One region of the Solibacillus daqui genome, then DNA from elsewhere that is predicted to be linked to it. Evidence: riboswitches for the same ligand, from Rfam matches in the RefSeq annotation. Region 1 holds a riboswitch; each other region holds the start of a gene.

What was found. Region 1 has a riboswitch for thiamine pyrophosphate ahead of thiM (hydroxyethylthiazole kinase). Riboswitches for the same ligand answer to the same signal wherever they lie in the genome.
Region 2: another riboswitch for thiamine pyrophosphate. It lies ahead of thiT (energy-coupled thiamine transporter ThiT); the one in region 1 lies ahead of thiM (hydroxyethylthiazole kinase).
Region 3: another riboswitch for thiamine pyrophosphate. It lies ahead of tenA (thiaminase II); the one in region 1 lies ahead of thiM (hydroxyethylthiazole kinase).

What each region holds. Positions count from the first base shown of each region.
Region 1 covers NZ_CP114887.1:1,497,270-1,501,487, reverse strand. The annotation lists gene O7776_RS07140 (NADPH:quinone reductase) at 1-284, opposite strand, end outside; gene thiE (thiamine phosphate synthase) at 427-1,038, opposite strand; gene thiD (bifunctional hydroxymethylpyrimidine kinase/phosphomethylpyrimidine kinase) at 1,028-1,840, opposite strand; gene thiM (hydroxyethylthiazole kinase) at 1,837-2,580, opposite strand; TPP riboswitch at 2,656-2,754, opposite strand; TPP riboswitch at 2,813-2,909, opposite strand; gene O7776_RS07120 (MDR family MFS transporter) at 2,975-4,147, opposite strand.
Region 2 covers NZ_CP114887.1:3,477,973-3,482,190, reverse strand. The annotation lists gene O7776_RS17160 (AAA family ATPase) at 1-1,489, shown strand, start outside; gene O7776_RS17155 (hypothetical protein) at 1,716-1,844, opposite strand; gene O7776_RS17150 (magnetosome magnetite crystal formation protein family) at 1,913-2,239, opposite strand; TPP riboswitch at 2,357-2,466, shown strand; gene thiT (energy-coupled thiamine transporter ThiT) at 2,569-3,129, shown strand; gene map (type I methionyl aminopeptidase) at 3,715-4,218, shown strand, end outside.
Region 3 covers NZ_CP114887.1:55,541-59,758, forward strand. The annotation lists gene O7776_RS00245 (tRNA1(Val) (adenine(37)-N6)-methyltransferase) at 1-337, shown strand, start outside; gene O7776_RS00250 (GIY-YIG nuclease family protein) at 321-599, shown strand; gene rsmI (16S rRNA (cytidine(1402)-2'-O)-methyltransferase) at 580-1,455, shown strand; TPP riboswitch at 1,563-1,650, shown strand; TPP riboswitch at 1,758-1,845, shown strand; gene tenA (thiaminase II) at 1,941-2,627, shown strand; gene O7776_RS00265 (ABC transporter ATP-binding protein) at 2,652-3,389, shown strand; gene O7776_RS00270 (ABC transporter permease) at 3,376-4,146, shown strand; gene O7776_RS00275 (ABC transporter substrate-binding protein) at 4,161-4,218, shown strand, end outside.

The DNA of each region.
Region 1 (4,218 bases):
GTCGTTGCACCTGGTAAGCTTGCGACAAATACGCGGTCGCCTACTTGTACATTTGTTACCGCTTCTCCAACTGCTTCCACAATTCCCGCGCCATCTAAGCCCGGTGTGTATGGTAATTGTGGTTTGATGGCATATGTACCTGTTGATGTATAAACATCACTTGGATTTACCCCTGCTGCATGTAGCTTCACGATTACATCCGTTGCCGAAATGGATGGTAATGGTAATTCCGCTAGCTGTAAATTTTCCGAAGTACCAAAGTTTTTCATTTCAATTGCTTTCAATATGCTCACCTCGAATTTGTAATAATAATAGAATATTAAAAAAATTCACGCTTGTACATCATTTATAACTAAACTTCACATTTTAACAATGGCTTACCCAATGAAAAAAAGTGGATGAGACGTCCCTCATCCACTTTCACCATTACAACGATTGTACCGTTTGATGAATATCTTCACTTAAACTTATGGCAGAAATGACTGCCACACCGTCCGCACCCGCTTCACGTATAAAAGCGCTGTTTAAAGGCGTGATACCTCCAATTGCCACCATCGGAAAATCAGGATAGCATGTTTTTGCTTCCTTTAAAAATGTAACACCTGCTGGAGCCTTTGCATCTTCTTTTGATGTAGTTGCAAAAATAGGACCAATGCCAACATAATCCGCACCCGCACGCATTGCCTTCTCTAATTCTTCCATATTATGAACCGAAACCCCAACGATTTTATGCGCTGCAAGTTGACGAAAGGCTTCAATCGCTAAATCGTCCTGCCCAACATGAATCCCATCTGCATCCAATTTCAACGCCAGTTTCACATCATCATTGACAATAAACGGGACCTTATATTGCTTACAAAGTTGTTGGCACGCACGCGCGAATTGCTCATACGCTTCTCCTTGTAATGCACCATTGCCCTTTTCCCGCCATTGAAACATCGTAATTCCGGCTTGCAGTGCCTTCTCTAAAATAATTAGTGGCTCACTTTGGCAATTATTCGTTCCCATAATGAAATATTTATCTAATTTAATAGACATTGACTTTACACGTCCCTTGCTGCTGTCGATACGCAAAATGATTCGTTGGTCCAAAGCCATGACCGATATTTAACGGATGGCTTATTGCAAGTTGAACAAATTTTTTCGCTTCTATAATCGCGTCCTTTAGTGAGCTTCCTTTTGCGATTTCAGCCGTTATTGCCGCTGAAAATGTACAGCCCGTTCCATGCGTATGCTTCGTTTCGTAGCGCTCGGTTTCCATCATAAAGGTAGGCCCGCCGCTGATGAATACCGTATCAATCGCCTTTTCTCCTTGTAAATGTCCACCTTTCATGACTACACACTTGACGCCTAAAGCCAATAAATCACGTCCCGCAAGCTCAATATCTTCCGCGGTTTCAATTGTCCGACCTGTCAGCACCTCTGCCTCTGGGATATTCGGTGTACAAACCGTAGCCACTGGAAGTAATTGCTCTTTCATTGCTTGGATCGCCTGCTGCTGTAGTAAGCTCGCACCACCCTTTGCAATCATAACTGGATCTACGATTATTGGAATTTGATGTTCTTTCAGTAATGAAACGACCCCAGCAATAATTTCAGCATTAAATAGCATACCTGTTTTTATAGCTTTGACCTCTAAATCTTCAAGTACTGCCTTCAATTGTGCTTGAACAAATTCAACAGTTGTCGGATAAATTCCATGCACGCCTAATGTATTTTGTGCAGTTAAAGCTGTTATAACAGACGTGCCAAACACGCCAAGTTCCTGAAATGTTTTGATATCGGCCTGAATCCCTGCACCGCCACTACTATCTGAACCTGCAATTGTACATGCAATCATCCGCGCACCTCCGCAAACTGTTCTAATTGATTGAAGAAATTTTCATGGAACGTTCCCATGGGAGCATAAGCGTTTAAACTTATTTGCTTGTATTCACGCAATAGAGCAGCTAAATCCTCAAAAGGCTCATTGCTACTTGCTAAAAGAGCAGCACAAATTGCGCTCAATAAACAGCCACTTCCAGTAATTTTCGTAATCTTTTCATGACCACCAGCAATGATTTCTACCTGCTGTCCATCAGTTAATACATCTTCCTTACCAGTCACAATCACCAGGCAGTTGTATTTTTTGGCAATCATTTTTGCAGTTTGTACAACATCGAGCTCACCCGAACCACTATCAACACCCTTTGCCTGCCAATTCGCGCCTGCAATAGCGGCAAGCTCTCCAATATTACAGCGTATTAAAGTGATTTTTAACTGCTGTAATAGCGTATGCGTTGTTTGTGAGCGAAACGCAGTAGCACCCGCACCAACAGGATCTAATACGATCGGAACTTGATGTTCATTTGCGCTTTTTCCCGCAGCTAGCATGGACTGAACTGTACGGTCATTTAGTGTGCCAATATTTAGTAATAGCGCATTGGCTATACGAGTCATTTCTGCCACTTCTTCAAAAGCATCTGCCATAACGGGAGATGCCCCAATTGTTAATAAGCCATTCGCAGTAAAATTTGCAACAACATAGTTTGTAATACAATGGATTAAAGGCTTTTTCTCATTAATTTTTTGTAGACTCAACGATATTCACTCCTCTTTTGGTGGACGTAAAGGCAAAAAGGCGTCTCTATATATAGAGACGCCAAAAAAGAGTAGATTCACCCTGTGTTTGCTCCCTACGCCAGTATTAACTGTTCAGGTTCTAAGGGTCAGGTTTTAACCTTCTCAACACGATGTGTCCCCCCGCAATTAAAGTATTTGCAAACGAAAAGCTCCACGTAAAAATACGCAGAGCCCTAGTAAGTACAATTTAAAAATGATGTACTTTGCTCCCTACGTCCGTATTAACGGTCAGGTTCTAAGGGTCAGGTTTTACCTTCTCAACACAATGTGTCCCCCTGCAAATGCAATTAATTAGTATGAGTGTAACAAAACAAAATTTTTAACGCAAGGTTTATTGTAAGATTTCACCACACTATGAAGTTCTAAGTGCTTTACGATAAATTAAAATGCTACTGAACATCAAAGCGGCAATAATCGCAAACATAAAATCGATTGCAGACGTTAAAAGCCACCCACCAAAAATCGGTCCAATAAAGCCTCCGATATTTTTGAGTTGCGCAGCGCCTAAATACGTCCCCTTCTGATCTTCTGGTGCGATTTCTTCAATTACCGCATTCATCATTGGAAAACAGAAAATTTCTCCAATCGAAAACACAATCATACTCGCGATAAACATCCACGCACTGTCCGACAAACCAAATAAAAATAAACCAACCGAAAAGATAATAATCCCCATTTTTAACGATGTATAAATTGACATTTTTTCTATCATCATTGTCAGTGGCAATTGTAATGCCAGTACCGTTATTGAATTGGCGATAATAACATACGAAAACAGTTTTACACCGTCTTCCACATTCATATTAATAAACTGAGGCAATGTCGAATCAAATTGCGAATAGCCTAGTACAACTAATATGCCACCCGCAATGAATAATAATAGCTTTTGATCTTGAAACACCGCTTTGAAAATCGTAAAAACATGCTGTGTATTTGAAAGTTTGTTTTGTTTCATTTCATAACGATTCAGCACAACGAGTAAAAATACCCCATACATCGCATACATAATACCCGTAATCGCAAATGGTATGGCAGGGCTTGAAAGATCGGATATCCAAACACCTAATAATGGACCAATGACCGCTGCTATATTAATTGCTGTATAACGCACTGAAAACAGTCTACGCTTTTTTTCATTTTCGGTAAAATCAATCATTAGCGCCTGCGTACCCGGTTCAAAAAACGAGCGGCACAGTCCATTCAACGCATTCAAAACGACAAAAAAGATTGCTGATGGCGCAAACGCAAAGCCAGCGAAGGTTAGACTCCAAATGAAAACCGTTGTAATAATAACGCTTTTTCGTCCGAAACGATCCGTCAAATAGCCCCCAATTAACCCACCAAATGTTGAAAATAGTGGCGCAATCCCGATTGTTATCCCTATTATTAGCGGTGATGCCTCTAACTCATTGTGTAAATAGAGCGCTAAAAATGGAATAGCCATAAAGCTAGCTGTCCGAACAAAAATCGTACCACATAAAATAATCCATACTAACGGATGAAAATAATTAACCATTTTTTGCATCACGCACCTCCAGTCTATATTTTACTCGTATTATATTAGAAAACCCATCCAATTTTTAAAGTTATTAATTT
Region 2 (4,218 bases), 2.0 Mb from region 1:
TCCAGCTATTCATAATAGTGAAATGCTTCAAGTGGATGACACGCAAATAGAGCAATTGCGACAACAATCAGATGCAGCTCGCCAAAGCTATTATCAAGTACAATCAAAACTTGAAATTGAGCAACAAACAAATACTGAAAAGCATAACCAAATACAACGCCAGCAATTACAGCTAGAGGCATTAGCACAGTATGAGGAACAGCTACAAACATTAGCTTCACATCTAGCAGATTTGCGAGTAAAGCAACAGCAATTAACAACTGAACGCACACAGCTAGAACAATTCAACGAAAAGCGTGAAGTAATTCAAGGGCGTCTTGAAAAAGGACAGGCATACGTTCAAGAAATTCAGACGCAGCTAGCACAGGAAAAGGGCAAACTTGAGCAAAGTGAGCTATCATTGTTACCACAATTTACTACAGTTGCTGAAGTTCAAATTGCTTTATCCAATCAACTTCAGCAGCATCAATCATTAAAGAACGAGTTAAAGCGAGCTTTCGATGCATTGCAACAGGCACAATTACAGCAAAATTCAAGTGAGGTCAATCAGCTACATGAGGTGAATCATTTATCGGATAAGCAGCATGAGCATGAATTAGCACATATTGCATTTGCAACGTCATTGCAAAACGAACACTTCTCATTAGAAAGCTATCAACAAGCATTATTAGCAGAGCAAGCACAGCATGAAATTCGTCAGATGCTTGAAGCGTACAAGCAACAGCTGCATACATTAACGGCGCAAATTACTGAAGACCAGGAGCAGCTTGAAGGAAAGCAGCTTGCGGATTTAACTGAGCTTCAACAACACCTAACAACATTAAATAACGAACAAGATGAGCGTTATGCAGCGATGAAGCAAACGGAATCCTATGGAACACAATGCCTAACAACATTACAGAAGCTTGAACAATCTGCAGACCAGATTGAAAGCTATAAAGTAAAATTACAGCAAATGGAGCATGTATATGATCTTGTGCGTGGTCAAAATGATGCGAAAATCAGCTTTGAACGCTTTGCACAAATTGGCTATTTAGAAAAGGTAACGCATGCCGCAAATGAACGCTTACGGATTTTATCAAATGGTCAATATTTCCTGAAATCTACTGGGCGTAAAGAGGGTAATGCGCAAAGTGGTTTAAGTATTGATGTTTATGATAGCAATACAGGGCAAACACGTGATGTTAAAACGTTGTCTGGTGGCGAAAAATTCAATGCTTCATTATCCTTGGCACTTGGGATGGCGGATGTTATTCAAAGTGTACAAGGAAGTGTGCATATAGATACGATGTTTATCGATGAAGGTTTTGGTACGCTCGATGAGGAGGCGTTACGCCGTGCGATTGATATTTTAATTGACCTTCAGCAAACAGGACGACTTATCGGTATTATTTCGCATGTCGCCGAATTAAAAGCAGCAATGCCAGCGATTTTACAAGTGAAAAAGTTAAAAGAAGGTCATAGTACAACTGAAATTATTGTGAAGTAAAAGAAACGAAGGGCTTGTCCGGAAAGTAATTTCTGGACAAGCCCTTTGCACTAAGGATGGAGACTAGCAAAAAGCTAGTCGTGAATGCGTTGTCACAGGACCTGATGTTTTTAGCATTCGTTCTTTACTTGCGAACACCGAGAAAAACAACCTACAGCGGATAATTAACACATGAGTGGAGCACTGTCCAAAAAGTTAACACTTTTAGGACAGTTCTTTAGTTTCTTTATTTTTTAGGAGTCCGTGGAATGTTTGGTTGTTTTGGTGTTGAACGATTATCGAGAACTTTTTTTATAATTGGGTAAACGATCGGTCCGTATTTGATGGCTGTTTTAATAACTTTATTTAACTTCATGAATGACACTCCTTAATGAAACGGAAATTGTATTAAAAATATACCCAATAATTGGGCCATATTAAACATTAGCGTAATACTTTAATGGCTTGCACAAGATTCCAAATCGCAATCGCAAATGAAATGACTGCCAAAATGATGAAACCAATAAAAATCCAACCTTCAAATAAGTTACCCGGTCCGTAAAAATTACTATCTGTAACTACAAATACAATAAATGAAATAAAGTAAATAATACCTAAAACAATCGGAAATAGCTGTGAAATAAAAGCCCGTTTGTTATGATGTTTGACAAAATCATCCTTTGTCACGAAAAAAACGATAAGTGGTAAAATAAACGGCGCAAAATAGAAGCTTAAATAGCCAAGTGCACTTAATCCCTTTGATTGATTCATAAAAATCCACTCCTTTTAATTCATCATACGGATAAGGTGAAAAATAGTTTCAAAGAAAGAGGTTGAAAATTGTCACATTATTGGCTACAATGATTGTGTTCAAACAATAGTATCGAGATGTACCACAAGGGGGGCCGATTAAGTCGGCTGAGATTGCGCACGGATATTGCGCTGACTCTTTGAACCTGTAAGTTAGCACTTGCGTAGGGATGTGGATAGAAACCGACTGTTCAAGCAATGGTTAGGATTTTATCCTAATTATTGCTTTTTTTTGCTTTTCTATTCCTTCTTTAACTTCTGTTACATCGGAAAAAGAAAGGGGCTTTGTTATGGACAAAAAGAAATTATTAATGCTGGTTGAAATTGCCATATTTGCAGGTATCGGAATTGTGTTAGATCAATTTTCATTTAAACTGTGGGCACAAGGTGGTTCGATTAGCTTTGTGATGTTACCAATTATGCTGATGGCGATTCGTTGGGGATTAACTGCTGGGCTTGCGACAGGTCTTATTATTGGCGTATTACAAATAATGTTTGGCGGGTATATTGTACATTGGTTCCAGGCAATTTTAGATTATGGTCTTGCCTTTACAGTAGTAGGATTGGTCGCAGTGATCCGTAAACCATTATTACAGGCAGCAAAAAGCGTAGATAAAAAGAAAATGACAATTTATATTGTACTTGGTGCACTATTAGGAGGAACATTACGTTTTATTTCGCATTTACTTGCGGGTGTGGTGTTCTTTAAAGAATATGCTGGTGATGATAATGTTTGGATTTATTCAATTATTTATAATGGTTCATACATGCTACCGGCAACAATTTTGACTGCGGTAATTGCTGTGTTGTTATTTACAACAGCACCAAGGTTATTACAAACATTTAAATAAGTAAAAAAAGGTGTAGTTCAAATAGCGAACTACACCTTTTTTCATTCAATACTTTATTATTGGGTTTATCGCCTTACATTTTCATATCTGAAATATAATTTTGTACCGTGCATCGTTGTATGATTTGACGAGCTATTCAAGCAGACAAAAAAATGCAATTACAGCCATAAAACCAACTACGCCGTAAAGTCATATATTATTAAGAAAACTTTCACGATTGAACCATATGAACTTTTGATGGAAATCGGATGCTGATAACGTCTTGATAAACGTTGCAAGAATGGCATGAATGAGTATGATTAATATGCTAACAAGCGATAAAAAAATTCATCGGTTTTCGATAGCTCTAATGATGTGTGCGAGGGCATAAATTGCTAAAAAAATGATCACGAAAAAGGGGCATAGATCTGTTATTAAATAAATATAAATCGGTTGCATGGCATCCACCTTAATCATGTATTATCTCCTTTTATATTCCTTAGATTATCCTGCGTAAACAGTTGTTTTATTGAAGCGTTTATTCGTATAATGAATTTTAAGTATGTTATAGTTAGGGGTAGAGTTTTAAGAGGAAGGAAGTTACACATGATTGTTACAACTCAAGAAGAAATTCAAGCGTTTAAAAAAATCGGACGCATTTGTGCAGAGATTCGTGAAGCGATGAAAGCTGCGACAGTACCAGGTGTTACAACAAAAGAGTTAGATGAAATTGCAGGTCGTATGTTTGCAGAGGCGGGGGCTATTTCAGGTCCAAAAGGCGAATATGATTTCCCTGGATATACATGTATTTCAGTAAACCACGAAGTTGCACACGGGATTCCAGGTAGCAAAGTGATCCAAGAAGGTGATATCGTAAACATCGACGTATCAGGCTCTTTAGATGGTTACTTTGCAGATACAGGGATTTCTTTTGTAGTAGGTGAAGGGTATGAAGAAAAAGAAAGACTTTGTGCAGTAGCTAAAGCTGCTTTTGATCGTGCAATGACAAAAGTAAAAGCAGGTTCAAAGTTAAACCAAATTGGTAAAGCTGTTGAGCGTGAGGCATATGCAAACGGATTAACTGTGATTATGAACTTAACTGGGCATGGT
Region 3 (4,218 bases), 1.4 Mb from region 1:
TGAACATTATGCGATTGCGCGACATGAAATACATTTAACGTTAGAACAAGCGGTAGAAGCATCAAGTCGCTTATTAAAGCAAGGTGGTAAGGTTGCGTTTGTGCATCGTCCAGGCCGTTTATTAGATATTGTAACGGCAATGCGTGCAAATCGATTAGAGCCAAAGCGTATACAATTTGTGTATCCGAAGCGTGGTAAGGAAGCGAATACACTGTTGATTGAAGCAATTAAAGACGGTAAGCCGGATTTAAAAATTTTACCTCCGCTTTATGTATATGAAGACAATAACGAATACACGCCAGAAGTGAGGGCGTTATTATATGGCGACGAAAACTGAGCATTATTTTTATGTGTTGGAGTGTAGTGATGCCTCGCTGTATGCGGGTTATACGAATAATTTGGACAAGCGAATAACAGCGCATAATACTGGCAAGGGTGCAAAGTATACACGCGCACGTGGTCCAGTAAAATGTGTGTATTATGAAACATTCGATACAAAACAGCAAGCAATGTCGGCAGAATATGCCTTTAAACAATTAACACGAGCAAAAAAGTTTGAATATATGAGGAGGGCGAATGATGAAATCGCAGAAGAGTAGTCAGCATGAACAGGGGAGTTGCTTATATTTAGTTGCAACGCCGATTGGCAATTTAGAAGATATGACAATGCGTGCGCTGCGCATTTTAAAAGAAGTGGATATTATTGCAGCAGAAGATACGCGTAATACGAGAAAACTTTGTAACTATTTTGATATTCAAACACCTTTAATTAGTTATCATGAGCACAACTTAGAAGTAGGTGGCGAAAAATTATTAGCATTTTTACGTGAAGGAAAATCAGTAGCACTTGTTAGTGATGCTGGGTTACCGTGTATTTCAGACCCAGGCGCGGATATTGCAGCAAAAGCCATCGCAGAAGACTTTGCTGTTGTGCCAATTCCTGGGGCAAATGCTGCTTTGACAGCACTTATTGCATCAGGCATTACACCGCAGCCATTTTATTTCTTCGGCTTTTTGAATCGCAACAAAAAAGGGCGTCGTGAGCAGCTTGAAAAATTAAGTAAACGAGAAGAAACGCTTTTATTTTATGAAGCACCTCATCGCTTAAAGGATACATTAAAGGATTTACAACTAGTTCTTGGCAATCGACAAATTACATTAGCACGTGAATTAACAAAGAAATTTGAAGAGTTTTTACGGGGTTCAATGGAGGAAGCGATTACTTGGGCTAATGACAATGAAATTCGTGGTGAGTTTTGTGTAGTAGTTGAAGGCAATACATCAGGCGAAGTGGAAGAAGAAGAAAACTATTGGACTGATATGACGTTAGATGAACATGTAAACTATATAATAGAAGAAACTCAAATATCGTCGAAAGAAGCGATAAAGGAAGTAGCAAAATTGCGTGGACTTTCGAAAAGAGATGTGTATAATGAGTATCATCAAGGGCATTAAGAAAAGGTCCGTGGTGGATTATAAGTTGGACAAAAATGTATTGTTCACTTGAAATCACTTGCGTAAATTGTAAGTCATGTTATGATATAGAAGAAAATAAATATTACTAAAAGCACTAGGGGCGCCACTGGCTGAGAAGAACCCTTTGAACCGGATCTAGTTAGGACTAGCGTAGGGAAGTGAGGCATGTTGATAGGACACATGTACATTCCCCCGCTCTCTAAAAAGAGTGGGGTTTTTATTTTTAGTGGGTAAGAAGATTATAAGTTATCCATGGATTTCATAAAGAATTGAATAAGTAGATAAACTGCTAGGGGCGCCATTGGCTGAGAAGAACCCTTTGAACCGGATCTAGTTAGGACTAGCGTAGGGAAGTAGTTTCGAGTGTATGTGTGTACAACTTATGCGACGAAACCATTTCCTATTTTAGGAAGTGGTTTTTATTTTTTTTAAATTACTTGTTATAAAAAAAGGAGGAAACAACAATGAATGTGAAAACAGAAAAATTTACTGATCGACTTTTTAGAAATGTGCAACCTATTTGGGACGCAAATCATAGCCATCCATTTGTGCAAGAACTAGGGAAGGGAACACTTGATAAGGATAAATTTATCCAATACATGAAGCAGGATTATGTGTATTTAATCGATTATGCCAAACTATTTGCCATTGCCTCTGTCAAATCAACGGATCTCGATATGATGGGGAAGTTTGCTGCGATATTAAATGATACACTCCATTTTGAAATGAATTTACATCGTCAATTTGCTGCGGAATTTGGAATTACATCAGAAGAGTTGGAGGCAACCAAACCAACGCCTGCGAATTTAGCATATACGAATTATATGTTAAATGCTGCGCAAAGTGGTAGCCTGGCGGAAGTAGTGGCCTGCCTATTACCCTGTGCGTGGGATTATTGGGAAATTGGAAAGCTGCTAAGAGCACAGTTTGGTCATGATTTAGCAAATAATCCTTATGCCAAGTGGATAGAAACATACGATTCAGAGGAATTTGGCAACGGTGCAAAATGGTTAATTGGTGTAATGAATGAATTAGCAGATGGGAAGCCCGAGCGAGAGCTAGCCCAGTTAGAAAAACATTTCCAAATGACGTCAAAGTATGAATATTTATTCTGGGATATGAACTATTACAATCAGGATTGGCCGATTTAGTTTATTTAAGAAGGTGTTGAAAAAATGGTAGTTAGCTTGCAAAATGTGACCTATGCTTTTGAGAAACATTCCCCTCCTGTAATCTTAAAATTGAATATGGAAATTAAGCAGGGGGAATTCGTATCAATAATTGGCAGAAGCGGTACAGGAAAAAGCACGATTTTTAAACTGATGACGGGACTACTTACACCCGATGAGGGGAGTATTGTTATTGATGATCGTCAAGTAGCCCCTGGTGATGTGGGTTTTATGCCACAAAAGGATTTGCTGCTGCCATGGCGTACAATTTTGGAAAATGTCATGATCGCAGCAGAGATTCAAAAGAACGTATTGCTAACAAAAGAGGAAGCAATTGTCTGGATTGAGCGAGTTGGTTTAAAGGATTATGTACAAGCTTATCCGAAGGAACTATCAGGTGGAATGAGACAGCGCGCAGCTTTTTTAAGAGCACTCTTAACAGGTAAAGATGTGTTATTACTTGATGAACCATTTGGGGCATTGGATGCTTTTACGAAAAAAGAAATGCAGAGTTGGTTATTGTCGATGTGGCAACAATTAAAGAAAACAGTGCTCTTTATTACCCATGATTTAGAGGAAGCGATTTTACTAAGTGATCGCATTTTAATCTTGCATCAAGATAAAAGCGTAGAGGAAATCATCGTGGATTTGCCAAGACCACGTGCCAATGAAATGAGCTATTCAGAAGCTGGTATAGCTCTAAGAAGAAAGCTAGAAAGGAAGATTTCTAGTGAAACAGATTAGAAGTTGGTTTCAACAATACGCTTTATTCCTACTGTTTTTTATAATCGTTCTTGTTGTACTTGAAGTGCTCGTAAGGCAAGGCATTGTGCCGAGCTTTATTATACCAGCACCAACAGGAGTTCTGCAGATGATTATCGATAATTGGCGAGTCCTCATTTTCGTGCATTTAAAGGCAACCACAATCGAGTTTTTCATCGGCTTTTTGATAACCGTCCTATTGGGGGTGTCTCTTGCTATCGGGATGTTTTGCTTTAAACCTATAGAAAAAGTAATGTATCCGGCTGTCATCATTTCGCAAATGATTCCAATCATTGCACTATCTCCTATTTTTGTACTTTGGTTTGGTTATTCTATTTGGAGTAAGGTGGCAGTAACGGTGCTTATCTCATTTTTCCCTGTTGTGGTGAGCACCTATGATGGTTTAAGAGCATGCGATAAAGATTATATCGAACTATTTCGTTCGATGGGTGCTTCCCGCAAGCAAATCTTTCTAAAGCTACATATTCCAATGGCATTACCTTCATTCTTCTCAGGTTTTAAAATGGCTATTGTATTTGCATTAGTAGGGGCAACCATTGGGGAATGGCTAGGTGCAAGTGAAGGGTTAGGTTATTATAGCCGAAGAATGTCTGGGAATTTGAATGCGGAAGGTGTATTCGCTGCAATTACGATATTAACTTTTTTAGGAATCCTACTGTTTGCGTTCGCCACATGGATTGAGAGAATCGTTCTTAGAAAATGGAAATATGAAAATTAGAGGAGAAACAGAAAATGAAAAATTGGAAAATTCCTGTTGTATTTCTATTGCTGGTCATCATGTTGGTCGGCT